DNA from 4 places in the Streptomyces sp. NPDC043870 genome. Region 1 is predicted to be linked to each of the others. Evidence: riboswitches for the same ligand, from Rfam matches in the RefSeq annotation. Region 1 holds a riboswitch; each other region holds the start of a gene.
The links. A riboswitch is a leader RNA that binds a small molecule or an ion and turns the genes downstream of it on or off. The one in region 1 is predicted to bind cyclic di-AMP.
Positions count from the first base shown of each region.

Region 2: linked by a shared signal. The riboswitch ahead of AC0699_RS25790 (M23 family metallopeptidase) and the one ahead of AC0699_RS27025 (transglycosylase family protein) in region 1 are both predicted to bind cyclic di-AMP.
Region 3: linked by a shared signal. The riboswitch ahead of AC0699_RS20925 (M23 family metallopeptidase) and the one ahead of AC0699_RS27025 (transglycosylase family protein) in region 1 are both predicted to bind cyclic di-AMP.
Region 4: linked by a shared signal. The riboswitch ahead of AC0699_RS03590 (C40 family peptidase) and the one ahead of AC0699_RS27025 (transglycosylase family protein) in region 1 are both predicted to bind cyclic di-AMP.

Region 1 covers NZ_JBWKDT010000026.1:39,190-44,030, forward strand. Annotated here, with positions in the region: gene AC0699_RS27010 (nucleoside triphosphate pyrophosphohydrolase) at 1-20, shown strand, start outside; gene AC0699_RS27015 (cytochrome P450 family protein) at 86-1,345, shown strand; gene AC0699_RS27020 (transglycosylase family protein) at 1,508-2,464, shown strand; cyclic di-AMP (ydaO/yuaA leader) riboswitch at 2,722-2,886, shown strand; gene AC0699_RS27025 (transglycosylase family protein) at 2,890-3,552, shown strand; gene eno (phosphopyruvate hydratase) at 3,970-4,841, shown strand, end outside.
Region 2 covers NZ_JBWKDT010000024.1:20,413-25,253, reverse strand. Annotated here, with positions in the region: gene AC0699_RS25800 (MerR family transcriptional regulator) at 1-346, shown strand, start outside; gene AC0699_RS25795 (PP2C family protein-serine/threonine phosphatase) at 625-1,713, shown strand; cyclic di-AMP (ydaO/yuaA leader) riboswitch at 1,985-2,120, shown strand; gene AC0699_RS25790 (M23 family metallopeptidase) at 2,132-3,202, shown strand; gene AC0699_RS25785 (PrsW family intramembrane metalloprotease) at 3,360-4,688, opposite strand.
Region 3 covers NZ_JBWKDT010000016.1:74,738-79,578, forward strand. Annotated here, with positions in the region: gene AC0699_RS20915 (M16 family metallopeptidase) at 1-1,265, shown strand, start outside; gene AC0699_RS20920 (M16 family metallopeptidase) at 1,283-2,665, shown strand; cyclic di-AMP (ydaO/yuaA leader) riboswitch at 2,873-3,036, shown strand; gene AC0699_RS20925 (M23 family metallopeptidase) at 3,050-3,823, shown strand; gene AC0699_RS20930 (GntR family transcriptional regulator) at 4,027-4,704, shown strand.
Region 4 covers NZ_JBWKDT010000002.1:246,805-251,645, forward strand. Annotated here, with positions in the region: gene AC0699_RS03575 (C40 family peptidase) at 1-535, opposite strand, end outside; gene AC0699_RS03580 (hypothetical protein) at 789-1,142, shown strand; gene AC0699_RS03585 (pentapeptide repeat-containing protein) at 1,230-1,397, opposite strand; gene AC0699_RS03590 (C40 family peptidase) at 1,403-2,614, opposite strand; cyclic di-AMP (ydaO/yuaA leader) riboswitch at 2,613-2,780, opposite strand; gene pcrA (DNA helicase PcrA) at 3,153-4,841, shown strand, end outside.

The DNA.
Region 1 (4,841 bases):
AGGCCAAGCCGGCCGAGTGAACCCGCTTCTGTGGCGCCAGGAAGGCCCCCGGCCGGAACCCGGACGGTCCGGATAACGTCGAGGCGTGAGCAATACACCCGCCCCCGAACTCTTCACCTGGGAGTTCGCCACTGACCCCTACCCCGCCTACGCCTGGCTCCGCGAGCACGCCCCCGTACACAGGACCGCCCTCCCCAGCGGCGTCGAGGCGTGGCTCGTGACCCGGTACGCGGACGCGCGGCAGGCGCTCGCGGATCAGCGGCTCAGCAAGAATCCCGCGCATCATGACGAGCCGGCGCACGCGAAGGGAAAGACGGGGATCCCGGGTGAGCGCAAGGCGGAGCTGATGACGCATCTGCTGAACATCGATCCGCCCGACCACACCCGGCTGCGCCGCCTCGTGTCGAAGGCGTTCACCCCGCGCCGGGTCGCCGAATTCGCCCCGCGCGTACAGGAGCTGACGGACCGTCTCATCGACGGATTCGCCGCACGGGGGGAGGCGGACCTCATCCACGAGTTCGCGTTCCCGCTCCCCATCTACGCCATCTGCGACATGCTCGGCGTCCCGCGCGAGGACCAGGACGACTTCCGTGACTGGGCGGGGATGATGATCCGTCATGGCGGCGGGCCGCGGGGCGGGGTCGCCCGGTCGGTGAAGAAGATGCGCGGCTATCTGGCCGAGCTGATTCACCGCAAACGCGAAGGCCTGCGGCAAGAAGGGGCGGACGATCTGATCTCGGGGCTCATCAAGGCGTCCGACCACGGCGAGCACCTCACCGAGAACGAGGCCGCCGCCATGGCCTTCATCCTCCTCTTCGCCGGGTTCGAGACCACCGTCAATCTGATCGGCAACGGCGTGTATGCCCTGCTTCGTAACCCGGAGCAGCGCCACCGCCTCCAGGCTTCCCTCGCGGCCGGCGAGAGCGGGCTGCTCGCCACCGGGGTCGAGGAGCTGCTCCGGTACGACGGGCCCGTCGAGCTCGCCACCTGGCGGTTCGCGACCGAACCGCTCACGCTCGGCGGGCAGCACATCGCCGCGGGCGACCCCGTCCTCGTCGTCCTCGCCTCCGCCGACCGTGACCCCGACCGGTTCCCCGATGCCGACACGCTCGATCTGGGGCGCCGGGACAATCAGCACCTCGGGTACGGACACGGCATCCACTACTGCCTCGGCGCGCCGCTGGCGCGCCTGGAGGGGCAGACCGCGCTCGCGACGCTGCTGACACGACTGCCCGACTTGCGGCTTGCGGTCGATCCTTCCGAATTGCGGTGGCGCGGAGGTCTCATTATGCGTGGATTGCGCACTCTGCCCGTTGAGTTCACGCCCCCGCGGAGCCTCCACTGAACTGACGCTCCGTCATGACTGTGACTTTTACGTGATCTCCGCTGCATCGACTTGTGACTGACGCGCGAGTGCGGCTACGTTCACCCCGACTCGGGGTCTTCGCTGATTCAACCGACTCGGCGGACTCAGGAGTTTTCTGTTGTCACACGGAAGGCACACCGCATGCGCTCCGGGAACGGTCGACACCGCCGACCCCGTCAGGCCCCCGCTCTCATCGTCGCGGCAGGGGTGACCGGATCGGCCATCGCCATCCCGCTGCTCGGCGCGGGCTCCGCCTCCGCCGCCGACTCCGCCACCTGGAACCGCGTCGCCGACTGCGAGAGCGGCGGCATGTGGAGCGCCGACCTCGGCAACGGCTACTACGGCGGCCTGCAGCTCACCCAGGAGACCTGGGAGGCCTACGGCGGCACGGCGTACGCGCCGCGCGCCGACCTCGCCAGCCGTGCCCAGCAGGTGTCGGTCGCCGAGATGGTGTTCGCCGCCCAGGGACCGGCGGCCTGGCCGAACTGCTCGGAGATCGCCGGTCTCGTGCAGGACGGTGCCGAGCCCGGGAGCGGCGCCGCTTCCACTCCCGCCGCACAGGGCGGCGGCGCCGAGAGCCCGTCGTTCGGTGACGGGGCGGACGTGGCGCCGGAGCCGGACGCCGACGCCGATGCCAAGCCTTCAGCCCCGGCTTCGTCCGCCCCGGGTGCCAAGCCGTCCACCCCGACTGCCGCGCCGTCCGCCCCGGCCGGCTCCGCGAGCGGTTCCGGCAAGGACTCCGACGCGGCGGGCGACGGTGACGCCGCCGCCGACGCGGGCAAGGACGAGGGGTCCGGCAAGCACCGTGGCGCCCCCGCCGACAACGAGGACGAGATGGACAATTCGGGCGATGAGCGCGAATCTGGTCGTCATGCCTCACGAGGTGACGGATCGGCACGAGAGGGTGCCGCTACGGGAGATGAGTACACCGTCCTCCCCGGCGACAGCCTGTCGTCGATCGCGGACGCGGAAAAGGTGCCCGGCGGCTGGCCCGCGCTCTACGAGGCGAACCGGGGGGTCGTCGGCTCCGACGCCGACCTCATCCTGCCTGGCCAGAGCCTCGATCTGGGTCTGGATCAGGGGCAGTTGAAGAAGTAGTTCGACATCTTATGTCCGGTTCTGTGTAAGTGAGACATGAGTCTCTTCCGGTCAACTGGTGTGTCTTGTCGGTCAACTCCGGTCATCACGCCTCTCACCTGCAAAAACGGACATCTCTGCGAGTCAAATAAGCGTGTTTTCTCCCCGATGTTCGTCTTTGAACATCGGGGAGAAGTGCGTTTACGGTCTGAACCGCTCGCCATCGCGGGCCCCGACGACCGCACGCCGAATCCTGCCGGCGGCCGACGGGAACAGTCGACGCGCAAGCGCCGAAGGCAGGAGCGGGGGACCCAGGTAAGTGCCGGACCGGCCCGATGAGGGAGGGAACGGCTTGGGGTGAAGCCGCGCGCAAGTCGCGTGGCCGGGCAACTCACTTGGCCCGAACCCGACAGCTCACCTCGTAGGCGTCGGTGAGGGGAAACTCCATGCTGCTTTCCGGCAAGGGCAAGCACCGTCGCCCGACCGTCTTCCGTCGGTCCGCCCGCATCGCCTCGCTCGCCGGTGTCACCGGTGCCGCGATCGCCGCTCCGCTGATCGCCACCGGCACCGCGTCCGCCGCCACCGCCTCCGAGTGGGACACCGTCGCCCAGTGCGAGTCCGGCGGCAACTGGTCCATCAACACCGGCAACGGCTTCTACGGCGGCCTGCAGTTCTCGGCCTCCACCTGGGCCGCGTACGGCGGCACCGCCTACGCCGCCACCGCCGACCAGGCGTCGAAGGCCCAGCAGATCGAGATCGCCGAGAAGGTCCTGGCGGGCCAGGGCAAGGGTGCCTGGCCGAACTGCGGCGTGGGCCTGTCCAATGCCGCCTACACCGGTGCCGCCCCGGCCGCCCCGAAGGCCGAGACTCCCGCCCCGAAGCGCGCCGAGGCCCCGACCACCCGCTCCGAGCGCTCCGCCGCCCCGGCCCCCGCGAAGGTCTTCAAGAAGGGCGACGGCGAGTACACGGTCAAGGCCGGCGACACCCTCAGCGCGATCGCCGAGGCCAAGAAGGTCGAGGGCGGCTGGAAGAAGCTGTTCGACCTGAACAAGGACGTCATCACCGACGCGGACGTCATTCACCCGGGCCAGAAGCTCCACCTGAGCTGACGACCCGGTTCCGCGGACCAGCCCCGGTCCGGGACTCCCCCGGCCCGGACCGGGCGCTTCCCTGGTCCCCGACGGACTCCGTAGTCCCCCACGGGCACCCGTAGCCCGGTGGACCCGGCGGACCACCGGTCGTACACACCCCCGTCCCCCCGCTCCCCGCCCGCGTCCCCCCGCTCCCCGGCCCGGCGCGCCTTCCCCCGTACGCTCCCCCGTAGCCCTGCGGGCACGGGAGGTGCCCCCAGCCGGGGTTTCTGTCTGTTTCGTGCCCTTTTTCGTCCCATGGGGCGGGCACCGGCTGGCCGATGCCCGCGAGCCGGATAGGCTCGTGTCGCAAGGCCAAAGCGACCCTGCACTGACCTGCGCTGCACCTGCTTCGCATACGTCACATTCAGCGTCACATCCCAGAAGGAGATGCTCGTGCCGTCCATCGACGTCGTCGTAGCCCGGGAAATCCTGGACTCCCGAGGCAACCCCACGGTCGAGGTCGAGGTCGGCCTCGACGACGGCAGCACCGGCCGTGCTGCCGTCCCGTCCGGTGCGTCCACCGGTGCGTTCGAGGCCCTCGAGCTCCGCGACGGTGACCAGAACCGTTACCAGGGCAAGGGTGTCGAGAAGGCCGTCCTCGCCGTCATCGAGCAGATCGGCCCGGAGCTCGTCGGGTACGACGCCACCGAGCAGCGTCTGATCGACCAGGCGATGTTCGACCTGGACGCCACCCCGGACAAGTCCTCCCTCGGCGCCAACGCCATCCTCGGTGTCTCCCTCGCCGTCGCGCACGCCGCTTCCGAGGCCTCCGACCTTCCGCTCTTCCGCTACCTGGGCGGCCCCAACGCGCACCTGCTCCCGGTGCCGATGATGAACATCCTGAACGGCGGCTCGCACGCCGACTCCAACGTGGACATCCAGGAGTTCATGATCGCCCCGATCGGCGCGGAGTCCTTCTCCGAGGCACTGCGCTGGGGCACCGAGGTCTACCACACCCTCAAGAAGGTCCTGAAGGAAAAGGGCCTGTCCACCGGCCTCGGCGACGAGGGCGGCTTCGCCCCCAACCTGGGCTCCAACCGTGAGGCCCTCGACCTCATCCTCGAGGCCGTCAAGCAGGCCGGCTACGCGCCCGGCAAGGACATCGCGCTCGCGCTCGACGTCGCCGCCTCCGAGTTCTACAAGGACGGCAAGTACGAGTTCGAGGGCAAGTCCCGCTCGGCCGCCGAGATGACCGAGTACTACGAGGAGCTCGTCGCCGCGTACCCGCTGGTCTCCATCGAGGACCCGCTCTTCGAGGACGACTG
Region 2 (4,841 bases), on a different contig from region 1:
GGGCCGCGAGGCGTACGAGAAGGGCGACCGCTGGTGGCGCTCGCTGAGCGCCGAGGAGAAGAAGGCGTTCCAGGACCGTCAGGTCGCGATCGCCCGTGACTTCGGGCAGGCTCTGAAGGACGGACTGGCGCCCGACAGCGACGAAGCACAGGCGATCGCGCAGCGGCAGTGCGAATGGCTGTCGGTGACGACCACCCCGACCAGGTCGTACGTCATCGGGCTCGGCGAGATGTACGTCGCCGACCCGCGCTTCACGGCGAACTACGACCGGCACGGGGAGGGGACGGCCGTGTTCGTCCGTGACGCGATGAAGGTCTACGCGGAGCGCAACCTCAGCGACGACTGAGGCGCTACCCGTCTGCCGGACGGACGGGAGCCGGTCACCGGGAGGGCCCCCTGGTGACCGATCAGCCCGGACTGGTTCCGGCTGGTCCTGATGGGTACCGGCTGGTCCTCGCCGGTCCTGGCTGGTCCGGTTGGCCGATGGCGAGTCGCCGAGCGGCGCGGCTCCGGTCAGCCTGAATGGGGCGCGGTACCGTCCGCACCCTGGGCGGACCTGGCAGGAGACCACTGGTGGGGCAGCGAGAAGGCGACAACGGACAGCGGCGGGACGGTGGCCGCAGGATGGTCCGGGTGCTGCCCTTCCTGCTGATCGTGGGCGGGATCTTCTTCGACCTGGGCACCCCGGAGTCGTACACCGCGTCGCCGCTCTTCGCCGCGGCACCGCTCGTCGCCGCCCCCTTCTTCTCGGCGCTGTTCACCCTGCTGACGGGCGTCGCCTCCGTCGCGGCGGTGGCCGGGCTGCATGCTTACAACGGCACGGCCTCCGACATCCCGGCCGTGACGGAGCTGCTGACCGTGTTCACGGTCTCCGTGCTGGCTCTCTTCATCAACCAGGTCGTACGCCGCAGTGGCCAGCGCCTCGCGTCCGCGCGCGTCATCGCGGAGGCCGCACAGCGGGCCGTGCTGCCCACGCCGGCCGACCGGATCGGCGGGCTGCAGATCGCCGCGCGGTACGAGGCGGCGCAGGCGGACGCGTTCATCGGCGGGGACCTGTTCGCCGTGCAGGACACTCCGCACGGGGTGCGGCTGGTGGTCGGGGACGTACGGGGGAAGGGGCTGGACGCGGTCGAAGCGGTGGCCGTGATCCTCGGGGCGTTCCGGGAGGCCGCCGAGCAGGAGTCCTCGCTGGAGGGGGTGGCACAGCGGCTGGAGCGGGCGCTCGCCCGGGAGGGCATGCGTTCCGGGCTCGACGCGTTCGAGGGCTTCACCACCGCCGTGCTCGCCGAGATCCCCCACAGGGACGGAGTGGTCCGGATCCTCAACCGGGGCCACCCCCCGCCGCTGCTGCTGCTCGCGGACGGCGCGCTGGGCATGCTGGAGCCGCCCGAGATCGCGCTGCCGCTGGGCATGGGGGATCTGGGGGCCTCGCCGGACCGGGCGTACGAGACCCCGTACGCGGCCGGTGCCACGCTCCTGCTCTACACGGACGGGCTGACCGAGGCGCGTGACACGCACGGCGTCTTCTACGATCCGCGCGAGCGCCTGGGCGGCCGGGTCTTTTCCGGACCGGAGGAGCTGCTGGACGCGGTCGTCGCCGACGTACGGCGGCATACGGGCGGCCGGGCGACCGACGACATGGCGCTGTTGGCGGTCACCAGGCCCGGGGAACGGCAGCCGGAGCGGCGCAGGACGATGCCGGTGGTTCCGTGAACGGGACGCGGCGCCGCCAGTGGTTCCGTGAACAGGAAGCTGCGCCACGGAACGTAATCGAAGGACAGCCCTCCGCATAGCATGTGACCCACCGTCAGAAAGGGCGACCGGATTGAGGGGGAGTCAACTCGCCCGATTCGGGGTTGTTGTGCCTGAAAAGTCCAGGCCAATGTCGCTAACGATCAATGGGAAGAGCTTGGAATCCGCCCCCCGTGTCTATTAACGTTCGATAACGCAGCGCGGTCGTCACAGTCGTCGCAAGAGACGGCACCGTGCGCACGCGCCGAATCCCGCAAGGGAACCGGGGAACCACCTATTGGGGTGAATCGGGCACTTCGCGGTGCTCGTAGGAGACCTTCCTGCTCCGAACCCGTCAGCTAACCCGGTAGGCGATAAGGAAGGAAAGGAGAACGCCTCCGTGGCGTCCAACGAGCCTGCCCTCCAGGAACCTCCCACCAGCGAGTGGGTCCCCACCGACGAGTGGGCCCCGGCCACCGGGGCGGAGGAATGGAACCCGACCGAGGAATCGGTCCGTCCGGTCCGTGGCAGGCATCGCGTCGTCAAGCAGCGCAACGGACTCGCGCGGAGCTCCACCGTTCTCGGAGTCGGCGTCATCGCCGCGGTCGGCGCGGGTGGCATGGCCACCGCGCAGAACAAGCCGCCGGTCTCCATATCCCTCCCCGACGCCATCACGGACCACCTCCCGGACGCGGATTCGCTTCCCGGCGTGGGCTCCCTCATCTCCTCGGACGACTCCGACTCGGAGAACCGGAACAACGCACCGCTCACCGCCTTCTCCGTTGCCGACACGGCCGCGGACGACGGGCAGAGCGCCGGTGATGCGGGCGAGGCCCTGCGCGCCCGCATCCTCCAGCAGGCGGAGCAGCAGCAGGCCGAGGCCGAGGCCGAGGCGAGGGCGGCCGCCGAGAAGGCCGCCGCCGAGAAGGCCGCGGCGGAGGCGAAGGCGCAGCAGACCGCGGCCGCCGAGGCCGCCGAGGCCGAGGCCGCCAAGGCCGCCGAGGCGAAGCGACTGGCCGAGGAGGAGGCCGCGCGCAAGGCGGAGGCCGAGCGGCTCGCCAAGCTCGCCGCGAGCTACTCCCTCCCGACGTCCTCGTACACGATCACCTCGACCTTCGGCCAGGCCGGTTCGATGTGGTCCTCCGGCTACCACACCGGCCTCGACTTCGCGGCGCCCACGGGTACGCCGGCGAAGGCCGTGCACGGAGGCACCGTCAAGTCGGCGGGCTGGTCCGGGTCGTACGGCTACCGCATCGTGCTGGAACTCGAGGACGGCACCGAGGTCTGGTACTGCCACCTGTCGTCGATGACCGTCGGAGCGGGGCAGACCGTCGCCACGGGCGAGACCATCGGGCGCGTCGGCGCGACCGGCAATGTCACCGGACCGCATCTGCACCTGGAGGTGCACACCCCGGGCGGCGACGGCATCGACCCGATGGCGTGGCTGCGCGACAAGGGCCTCTCCGTCTAGGACTTGTCCCGGGCTGGGCCCGGACAAAGCCGTAGTCCTGATCAGTCACGGTTCACACTCGAGTCACCGGCAGCTCTGGCGCACCCCCCCGACGCCTGAGCTGCCGGTTTTTCGTGCGCGGTGTGGTCCGCGAGGCCGCGGCGATCCGCGTTCTCCGCTACGCCCGGTACGGGTTGTAGTCGCCGTAGTCCAGATACGGCGGTGGCTGCCACACCCGGCCCGTCGCACGCGCCGCGTATGTGAGGGCCGGGGCCGCGACGCTCCTGCGCTGCCAGAGATGGTGGAGCAGCTCCTGCTCGCGGGCGACGAAGTCAGGGCCCCCCGCGCCGCGCTGGGCCCGGTGGCGCAGGAAGGCCAGCGAGGTCGCGAAGGCCTCGTACTCGGAGACGGCGCGGGCGGCCGCCGGGCCGTGGGTACGGCGGGCCATGTCGCGGGCCACGGTGCGCGCTCGCATGGAGGACAGGGCGAGCGGTTCGGCAGGGGCGAGCCAGCCGGCCGCGGCGTACGCGGGCAGCTCGGCCGCGACCGTACGCAGCTCGCGCTGCCGGGTCCAGATCGCCAGCCAGGTCAGCAGCCCGAACGCCGGCACCATGAACGCCGCGTACACGGCGTAGAACCCCAACGGGCCGAACCTCGCGGAGCCGTTCCACAGTGCGTGCATGCCCATCGCGAGGGTGAGGCCGAGCAGCGGCAACACGGTCCTGCGGAACCTCCGGCGCCGGGCGGTGATCGCCGCGAGGCCGAACCCGATGCCCGTCAGCACCGTGAACAGCGGATGCGCGAACGGCGACATCACGATCCGTACGAAGAAGGTCGCGGCGGTGACGGACGCGAAGCCGGACGTGCCGAACGCCTGGTCCTCACCGAAGGCGTTGCCGAGGTACAGGATGTTCTCGGTGAAGGCGAAGCCGGTCGCGGTGAAGCCGGCGACGACGACACCGTCGACGATGCCCGTGAAGTCCCGTCTGCGGAAGAGGAAGAGGAGCAGCACGGCGGCCGCCTTGGCGCTCTCCTCCACGACCGGGGCGATGACGGTCGCGCCGATCGTGTCCGCGTGCGACGGATCGGCGGTCGCGGTGGCTATCCACTGGGTCGCGAACGAGTTCGCGATGATCGCGACAAGGGCGGCCGCGCAGGCGCCCCAGGCGAAGGCGAAGAGGAGATTCCGCCACGGGCCCGGCTCGACCCGGTCCAGCCAGCGGAACGCCGCCATCAGCAGCGGGACGGGCAGCACGGCGAGGCCGAGGCCGACCAGAAAGCCTTCGGTGCCGGTCTGTTCACGGACCAGGGCGAGGATGACCAGACCGGACAGCGCGAGCAGGGTGATCAGGGTCCCGGCACGTACGGTCTTGCTGCGCCAGAAGTCGCGGCGCGGCTTGTAGCGCCAGCGCGCACGCTCGGGTACGGCGTCGAACAGCGGCTGTTCGTCGCAGGCCGGGACGGCCGGGCGGGCGGCCAGATGCGGCTGCGGGGACCAGTCGGACACCCGATGACCCTAACGAGGGGCACTGACAGTGCGCGATGGTGTTATCGGCCCCGGGCGGTGTTACCGGCGGTCGGGGCCTCGACCGTTGCGGTGTTGTCGGTGGTCGGGACCGTGAGCATGGCGATGTTACCGGCGGTCTGGGATTACGGCCGC
Region 3 (4,841 bases), on a different contig from region 1:
TGCTCTCCGAGGACCACCTGACCCCGGTCGCCGCGGTCTGCCTCTGGTACGACGTCGGCTCGCGCCACGAGGTCAGGGGACGTACGGGCCTGGCTCACCTCTTCGAGCACCTGATGTTCCAGGGCTCCGCGCAGGTACCGGGCAACGGCCACTTCGAGCTGGTGCAGGGAGCGGGCGGCTCGCTCAACGGCACCACCAGTTTCGAGCGCACCAACTACTTCGAGACCATGCCCGCCCACCAGCTGGAGCTCGCGCTCTGGCTGGAGGCCGACCGCATGGGCTCGCTGCTCGCCGCGCTGGACGACGAGTCCATGGAGAACCAGCGGGACGTCGTCAAGAACGAGCGCCGCCAGCGCTACGACAACGTTCCGTACGGCACGGCCTTCGAGAAGCTCACCGCGCTCGCCTACCCGGAGGGCCACCCGTACCACCACACCCCGATCGGCTCGATGGCCGACCTGGACGCGGCGACGCTGGAGGACGCGCGGAACTTCTTCCGTACGTACTACGCGCCGAACAACGCGGTGCTCTCGGTCGTCGGCGACATCGACCCGGCGCGGACCCTCGCCTGGATCGAGAAGTACTTCGGCTCCATCCCCATGCACGACGGCAAGCAGCCGCCGCGCGACGGCACGCTGCCCGAGATCATCGGGGAGCAGCTGCGCGAGGAGATCCGCGAGGACGTCCCCGCCCGGGCCCTGATGGCCGCCTACCGGCTGCCCCACGACGGCACGCGCGCGTGCGACGCCGCCGACCTGGCGCTCACCGTGCTCGGCGGAGGCGAGTCGTCCCGGCTCCACAACCGTCTGGTGCGCCACGACCGGACGGCCGTCGCCGCCGGCTTCGGTCTGCTGCGCCTCGCGGGGGCGCCCTCGCTCGGCTGGCTGGATGTGAAGACGTCCGCCGGCGTCGAGGTGCCGGACATCGAGGCCGCCGTCGACGACGAGCTGGCCAGGTTCGCCGCCGAGGGCCCCACCGCCGAGGAGATGGAGCGGGCGCAGGCCCAGCTGGAGCGCGAGTGGCTGGACCGTCTCGGCACGGTCGCGGGCCGCGCCGACGAACTGTGCCGGTACGCCGTGCTCTTCGGCGACCCCCAGCTGGCGCTCAGCGCCGTCCAGCGCGTCCTCGACATCACCGCCGAGGAAGTGCAGGCGGTCGCCAAGGCTCAGCTGCGCCCGGACAACAGGGCGGTGCTCGTGTACGAGCCCGTCCAAGCAGCTGACGCCACCGAGGACAACGACGACGCAGAGGGAGCGGACCAGTGACCGACGCTGCCGTGACCATGGACTTCCATCCGCAGCCGCAGCCCGGCGAGGCCAAGCCGTGGACCTTCCCCGCTCCCGACCGCGGCACGCTCGACAACGGCCTGACCGTTCTGCGCTGCCACCGCCCCGGCCAGCAGGTCGTCGCGGTCGAGATCTTCCTCGACGCTCCCCTGGACGCCGAGCCGGAGGGGCTGGACGGCGTCGCGACGATCATGGCGCGGGCGCTCTCGGAGGGCACCGACAAGCACACGGCGGAGGAGTTCGCCGCGGAGCTGGAGCGGTGCGGCGCCACACTCGACTCGCACGCCGACCACCCGGGCGTCCGGGTCTCCCTCGAGGTGCCGGTCTCCCGGCTCCCCAAGGCCCTCGGCCTGCTCGCCGAGGCGCTGCGCGCGCCGCTCTTCGCCGACAGCGAGGTCGAGCGGCTCGTACGCAACCGGCTGGACGAGATCCCGCACGAGACCGCGAACCCGAGCCGCCGCGCCGCCAAGGAGCTCTCGAAGGAGCTCTTCCCGGCCTCCTCCCGGATGTCGCGGCCCCGCCAGGGCATCGAGGAGACCGTCGAGCGGATCGATTCCGCCGCCGTCCGCGCCTTCTACGAGGCGCACGTCCGGCCCGCCGCGGCCACCGCCGTGATCGTCGGTGACCTCTCCGGTGTCGATCTGGACGCCGTGCTCGCGGACACGCTCGGCGACTGGACCGGTGACGCGGCCGAGAGCCGTCCGGTGCCGCCGATCACCGCCGACGACACGGGCCGCGTCGTCATCGTCGACCGCCCCGGCGCCGTCCAGACGCAGCTGTTGATCGGCCGGATCGGTCCGGACCGTCACGACCAGGTCTGGGCGGCCCAGGTCCTCGGCACGTACTGCCTGGGCGGCACCCTCACCTCGCGCCTGGACCGCGTCCTGCGCGAGGAGAAGGGATACACGTACGGAGTGCGTGCCTTCGGCCAGGTGCTGCGCTCCGGGGCCCCCACGTCCCCGGGAGGGGCCACGGGCGCCGCGATGCTCGCCATCAGCGGCTCCGTCGACACCCCGCACACCGGCCCGGCGCTGGACGACCTCTGGAAGGTGCTGCGCACCCTCGCCGCGGAGGGACTGACGGACGCGGAGCGCGATGTCGCCGTACAGAACCTGGTGGGCGTCGCCCCGCTGAAGTACGAGACGGCGGGATCCGTCGCGGGCACGCTCGCCGACCAGGTCGAGCAGCACCTCCCGGACGACTTCCAGACGCAGTTGTACGCGCGCCTGGCCGAGACCGGCACGGTCGAGGCGACGGCCGCGGCCGTCAGCGCCTTCCCCGTGGACCGGCTCGTCACGGTCCTCGTCGGGGACGCCGCCGAGATCGAGGAGCCGGTCAAGGCCCTCGGAATCGGTGAAGTGACCGTTGTCACGGGCTGATTGACCGCCGGGCGATCCGGCGGACCGGGAAGGCCCCGTTGGCCACGCGCCAACGGGGCCTTCCCCTATGTCCGTTTTATTGGAGAGGTGGGGTGTCTGCCCTGTGGCGTGCACTACAAAACTGCGTGTCTGTTTGGTGATTGAACGAAGATCGGCTTAGCGTCTTTTGCGCTGTCCGCCAGTTGCACCAGCCGCACCCGCGGCATCGGTCAGCCATCGCCGAGTCCCCGTCAGGCGCGAGCCTGGGGAGCCGGGGACCCAAATGTCCCCTGGGGTGAATCGGACGCCTTCGCATCCGTGCGGAGGGGCCCGTAGGAGACCTTCCTGCTCCGAACCCGTCAGCTAACCCGGTAGGCGAGAAGGAAGGAAAGGATCAGCCACTACATGGCGTTCACCCGTGCCACCGGGAAGCATCGTGGTCCGAGCCGGCTGTCGCGCAAGAGCGCGGGTGTCGCATCGGTCGCGGCCCTCGCCACCACCGGCGTCATCGGAACCCTCGCCTCTCCGGCGCTCGCCGCCGACGCGGACAGCTCACCCACCGAGGACACCGGCCTCACCCAGGCCATCGTCGTCGACGACTCGCTCGCCGAGCAGATCGACGCCCAGGCCGCCGCCCAGCAGGAGGAGGCCGCCCTGGCCGCCGCCCAGGCGAAGGCCGAGGCCGAGGCGAAGCGCAAGGCCGAAGCCCGCGCCAAGGAGGCCCGCGAGGCCCGTGAGCGCGCCGCTCGCGAGGCAGAGCGCAAGCGGCTGCTGTCCTACACCCTCCCGGTCGCCGGCTCGTACGTGAGCACGAGCTACCACGCCGGCGGCGGGCAGTGGTCCTCCGGCAGCCACACCGGCGTCGACTTCCACGCCTCGTCCGGCACGCAGGTCGTCGCCGTCGGCATGGGCACGGTCGTGGAGGCCGGCTGGGGTGGCGCGTACGGCAACAACATCGTGATCCGGATGCACGACGGCACGTACACCCAGTACGGCCATCTCTCGTCCATCGGCGTCTCGGTCGGCCAGACCGTCACCCCGGGCCAGCAGATCGGCCTCTCCGGGTCGACCGGCAACTCGTCCGGCCCGCACCTCCACTTCGAGGCCCGCACGAGCCCCGAGTACGGCTCGGACATCGACCCGGTCGCGTATCTGCGTTCGCACGGCGTCAGGGTCTGACCCCTCGGACGACCCCTCGGACGACCCTCGCACACGACGAAGGCCCCGGCTCGGTACGGATCGAGCCGGGGCCTTCGGCGTATTCAGGCCAAAAGATATCCACGGATTCTCGTTTGCCATCCGAAATTCCGGCCCGCTGCAATAGAGTCACTGAACAGGCGTCGCTCGACTGGGTTTCGCGCGAATTAAGGCGGAGGTTCGGTATGCGCATTCCTGCGCGCTCGGTATGCACGGCGATCCGCGACGACATCGTCTCCGGTGTCTTCGAGCGCGGCAGCCGGCTCACCGAGGAGCAGCTGGCGCGCCGCTACGGCGTATCACGCGTCCCCGTGCGTGAGGCGCTGCGCACGCTGGAGTCGGAGGGCTTCGTCGTCACGCGCCGGCACGCGGGCGCGTGTGTCGCCGAGCCCACCGCGCAGGAGGCCGTCGACCTGCTGGAGATCAGGATGCTGCTGGAGCCGCTGGGCGCGGCGCGGGCCGCCCAGCGGCGCACGGAGGCTCATCTCAAGGTATTGCGCGGCCTGGTCAGACTGGGCCAGGAGCGGGCCCGGCGGGGCCAGGGCGAGGATCTGCGCTCGCTCGGCGGGTGGTTCCACGAGACCCTCGCCCAGGCCTCCGGCAGCCCCGGACTCACCGCGCTTCTCACCCAGCTCCGGCACAAGATCGCCTGGATGTACTCCGTCGAGCCGCCCGCCCGGCCGGTCGAGTCCTGGGCCGAGCACGGTGCGATCGTGGACGCGGTGGCGCGCGGCGACGCCGAGCGGGCCCGCGCGCTCACCTCGATGCACGCCGAGCGGGCCACGAGCGCGCACCGGTTGCGCATCCCGGTGGGTGTGAGGGCTTCGCAACATTCCGTAAACACGACAGGTGACTGCAATTAACAGAAGCGTCGTATACAAAGAGCAGCCATTTATGGGCGGGCTGTTCTTCGCTGCCCTGGCGACGAGTGCGCGGATAAACGAAGAAGCCGCGGCCCGATAATTCAGGGCCGCGGCTCCGCCGTGAATTCGAGGGGGAC
Region 4 (4,841 bases), on a different contig from region 1:
GCTCCGCCTGCCGCTGCTGAAGCTCGGCGAGCCGCTCGCCCGCCTCGGAGCGGACCTGCGCGATCTCCCTCAACTGCCGCCGGACCCCGGCGATCGCCGCGGCCTGCCGCTCCCCGGCGCGCTCCGCCAGCTCCGCGCCCACCAGATAACGGGCCGGGTCGGAGCTGAGCACGAGCTGCACGGCGGGGTCGATGCCGCCGGCCCGGTACTGCGCGGTGGCGAGGGAACCCAGTGCGTTGCGGGAGGCGTTGAGCCGGTCCGTACGCCGTGCCGCCTCGGCCCGCAGCTCGTTCGCCGAGGCCTTTGCCGCGTCGGCCTTCTCCTTCGCGCCGTTGTACTTCTCGGTCGCCTCCTCGGCCTCTTCGTACAGTTTGTCGGCCTTGGCCTTGACCTCGTCCGGGGTGAGGAGCGGTTCGGCGTGCCCGGCCCCCTCGAAGGCGGTGGCGGCTGCCGCGCCGGCGAGCGCGAGGGTGGCGGAGAGGCGGGCGGCGGGGCCGGAGAGCGTGCGCTGCCTGGGTTTGCGGTGCGCTGCCACGAGGGAGCCAGTCCTTCCGTAGGGTCCACCGGTACGGGTACCGGCGGCGGACCGCACAGGGGGGACGGTCCACCGCCGGTCTTTCGGCGGGGGCGACCGGCTGCCGTCCGGGTACGGGACGGTGGTGAGGAGTCGGCCACCTGGGGGAGGACGCTAAACCTCCGGGTTGCGACACGGCGGCGTCCTGACCGGTATTGGTGGGAGATGGACCGGCCGGGGTCACTTTCGGACCGTACGGCTAGGCTCCGGTGCCATGGACGTACTCATCAATGTCTTCGTCGCCCTGCACATCATCGGTATCGCGGCGCTGCTCGGCGGCTTCCTGACCCAGATGAAGGCGATGGGCGAGGGGACGGCGCGCTTCACGCCCGCGATGCTGCACGGTGCGCTTACCATGCTGGTCACGGGCGTGGTGCTGGTGGGGCTGAATCAGGCGGACGACCAGCCGGTGAACAACCTCAAGATCGGCATCAAGCTCGCGGTGCTCGTGGTGATCCTCGCGCTGGTCTACGTCAAGCGGGACGAGGAGAACGTGGACAAGGGGGTGTTCGCGACGGTGGGCGTGCTGACGCTGGCGAACATCTTCATCGCGACGCTGTGGACGTGATGCGGACGGGGGCCCGGGGGGCCCGGGGGTTCCAGGCTCCGCGCCGGTCGGCCGAGCCCGAGCAGCTCATGCCGCGACTCCCCTTGGTCAAAGGCCGGTTGCGGCGTGAGTCCGGCACCGGGCGGCGGCTCCCACCGGCGCGACTTCCGTAAGCACCACTTCCGTAAGCACCGCCTCTGTAAGCACGACTTCGGCAAGCCGGGCTCCCGCAAGCCGGGCTCCCGCAAGCCCGGCTTCCGCAAGTCCGCTCGGCACGCCCTCTAGGCGGGGCGGACGCTCCCGTAGATCGGCATGTAGTAGATCGACTCCTCGCGGACGTTCGTGCCCGGCTTCGGGGCGTGGATCATCATGCCGTCGCCGATGTAGATGCCGACGTGGCTGATGTCGTCGTAGAAGAAGACCAGATCACCCGGGAGGAGATCCTGCGTCGCCACCCGCTGTCCGACCTCCACCTGGTCCCAGGTGGTCCGGGGGAGATCGACACCGGCCGCCTTCCAGGCGGCCTGGGTGAGCCCGGAGCAGTCGTACGAGCTGGGGCCGGTCGCGCCCCAGACGTACGGCTTGCCGATCTGGGCGCGGGCGAAGGAGAGGACCTTCTCGGCCTTGGCCGCGTACGAGTCGGGGGCGGTGCCGGTGCCGGTGCCCGTGCCCGTTCCCGTTCCCGTTCCCGTTCCCGTTCCCGTGTCGGTACCGGTACCGGTACCGGTGCCCGTGTCCTGGTTCTGCTCCTGCTCCTGCTGCGCGCGCTCCTGGCGCAGCCGCTCCGCCTCCGCCTCGGCTTCCGCCTTGGCCTGTGCCTCGGCCTTGCGGCGGGCTTCTTCCTCCCGCTCCCGCTCCAGCGCCTCGAGCCGCGCCTTCTCCTCGGCGGTCAGCTGGGACAGCAGCGCCCGCGCCTCGGCGAGCTTCTTCTGGACGGTCTGCTTGCTCTCACGCAGCGTCTGCTGCGAAGCGGTCAGCGACTCCAGGCTCTTGGTCGCCTGCGCGCGCTGCTTCGCCGCCGCGGCCTGCTGGGTCTCGAAGTCGGCGATGGCGCTGCGCTGCTGGTCGGTCAGCCGGTCCATCAGCTGTGTCTGGTCGAAGTACGCCTGCGGGCTGTCGGCGAAAAGCAGCGCGGCGGTCGGGGCCACCGCACCCGTACGGTACTGGGCGGCCGCGTACGAACCGAGGGCCCGGCGGGACTCGTTGAGGGAGTCCGTGCGCTTGGCGACGTCGTCGAGGATCGTGTCCACCGCGCGGCGCTGCTTCTCGGTGGCCTCCTGCGCCCGGTTGTAGTCCTGGGTCGCGGAGCCCGCCTGCCGGTACAGGTCGTCGACCTTCTTCTGGACCTCTTCGATGCTCGGCTTCGGGTCGGCTGTCGCGTTCTGGGTCGAGAGCAGCGTCACGCCCGCCAGGGCGGCCGTCGTGAATCCGACGGCGGATGAATTCGTGCGAGTGCGGCTGCGCGGCTTGCGATGCGACGCCAAGGCCGGCATCTCCTTCCGTGGACCGCCTACCGGGTTAGCTGTCGGGTTCGGACGGAACGGAAGGCTGTCCTACGGGCCGGGTGGAGTGCGGCCCGATTCACCCCAGTTGTACATGTCTGGTGGGTCCCCGGTTCCGAACTCCCCTGCGGGAGGCCGGATTCGGCGCAGGCTGCCCGATTGGCGTAGGTCGCCGTTGGCAGTACGGGCCGCCTGGGCGAGCACGCTAGCCAAACTGTGGTGCTGCTGTGAAGGACGATGTTCGATATGCCCGATACATTTCCGTGACCTTGGCGTGTCGTGGCCGAGGCGTGACAGTATGTGATCGTTTCCTGTATGCACTCCGACACGGTGCGTGCTGCTGCTCGGGCGCGGCGCGGTACGTGTTGCTCGGGCAAAGGGAGGCGTTGCGCTCGGGCAAGAAGAGGCGTTGCGCCCCCGGCGCGGGGAGGTGTCGCGCTCCGGCGCGGGGAGGCGTTGCGCTCCGGCGCGGTGAGTGTGGTGAAGGCGGCGGCGGGCTGTCAGTGGGGCGGCCTAGACTCATAGAGCGATGAGCAGCCTCTTTGATGACAGCTTCCTGGCGGACCTCCAGCGCACCTCGGCCCCGGAGGAGCACCCGCCGCCCGAGCCCGACGAGCACGACGAGCACCCGCCCCACGAGGAGGTCCCGCACGACCTCTTCGAGGGCGCTTTCGACGCGCCTCCGGCCCGCGACGCGTATTACCGGGACGGGGCGCCGCGCCCTGCCGTGGACCCGGCCGCGCTGCTCGAGGGGCTGAACGAGCAGCAGCGTGCTGCCGTCGTGCACCAGGGCTCGCCGCTGCTCATCGTCGCCGGCGCCGGCTCGGGCAAGACCCGGGTGCTGACCCACCGGATCGCCCACCTGCTGGCGACCCGCCATGTGCATCCCGGCCAGATACTGGCGATCACGTTCACGAACAAGGCCGCGGGCGAGATGAAGGAGCGCGTGGAGCACCTCGTCGGCCCGCGCGCCAACGCCATGTGGGTCTCCACCTTCCACAGCGCCTGCGTCCGCATCCTGCGCCGCGAGAGCAAGAAGCTCGGTTTCACGTCGTCGTTCTCGATCTACGACGCCGCCGACTCCAAGCGGCTGATGGCCCTGGTCTGCCGTGATCTGGACCTCGACCCGAAGCGCTACCCGCCGAAGTCCTTCAGCGCCAAGATCTCGAACCTGAAGAACGAGCTGATCGACGAGGAGACCTTCGCCGACCAGGCCGCCGACGGTTTCGAGAAGACGCTGGCCGAGGCCTACCGGATGTACCAGGCGCGGCTGCGCGAGGCCAACGCGCTGGACTTCGACGACATCATCATGACCACCGTCCATCTGCTCCAGGCGTTCCCGGACGTCGCCGAGCACTACCGGCGCCGGTTCCGCCATGTCCTCGTCGACGAGTACCAGGACACCAACCACGCCCAGTACACGCTGGTCCGCGAGCTGGTCGGGACGGGTTACGAGGACCTGGAGCCGGCCGAGCTGTGCGTCGTGGGCGACGCCGACCAGTCGATCTACGCCTTCCGCGGAGCCACGATCCGCAACATCCTCCAGTTCGAGGAGGACTACCCGGACGCGACGACGATCCTGCTCGAGCAGAACTACCGCTCGACCCAGACGATTCTCTCCGCGGCCAACGCCGTCATCGAGCGCAACGAGAGCCGCCGTCCCAAGAACCTGTGGACGAATGCGGGCGCGGGCGCGCAGATCACCGGCTATGTCGCCGATACCGAGCACGACGAGGCCCAGTTCGTCGCCGACGAGATCGACCGGCTGACGGACGCGGGCAATGCCAAGGCCGGCGATGTAGCGGTCTTCTACCGGACGAACGCGCAGTCCCGTGTCTTCGAAGAGATCTTCATCCGCGTCGGCCTGCCCTACAAGGTCGTCGGCGGCGTGCGCTTCTACGAGCGCAAGGAGGTCCGGGACGTGCTGGCGTATCTGCGGGTCCTGGCCAACCCGGAGGACAACGTCCCGCTGCGCCGGATCCTGAATGTGCCCAAGCGCGGCATCGGCGACCGGGCGGAGGCGATGATCGACGCCCTGGCGCTCAGGGAGAAGATCACCTTCCCGCAGGCGCTGCGCCGCGTCGACGAGGCGTACGGCATGGCGGCCCGCTCCGCCAATGCCGTCAAGCGCTTCAACGCACTGATGGAGGAACTGCGCACGATCGTCGACTCGGGCGCGGGGCCGGCCGTCGTCCTGGAGGCCGTGTTGGAGCGGACC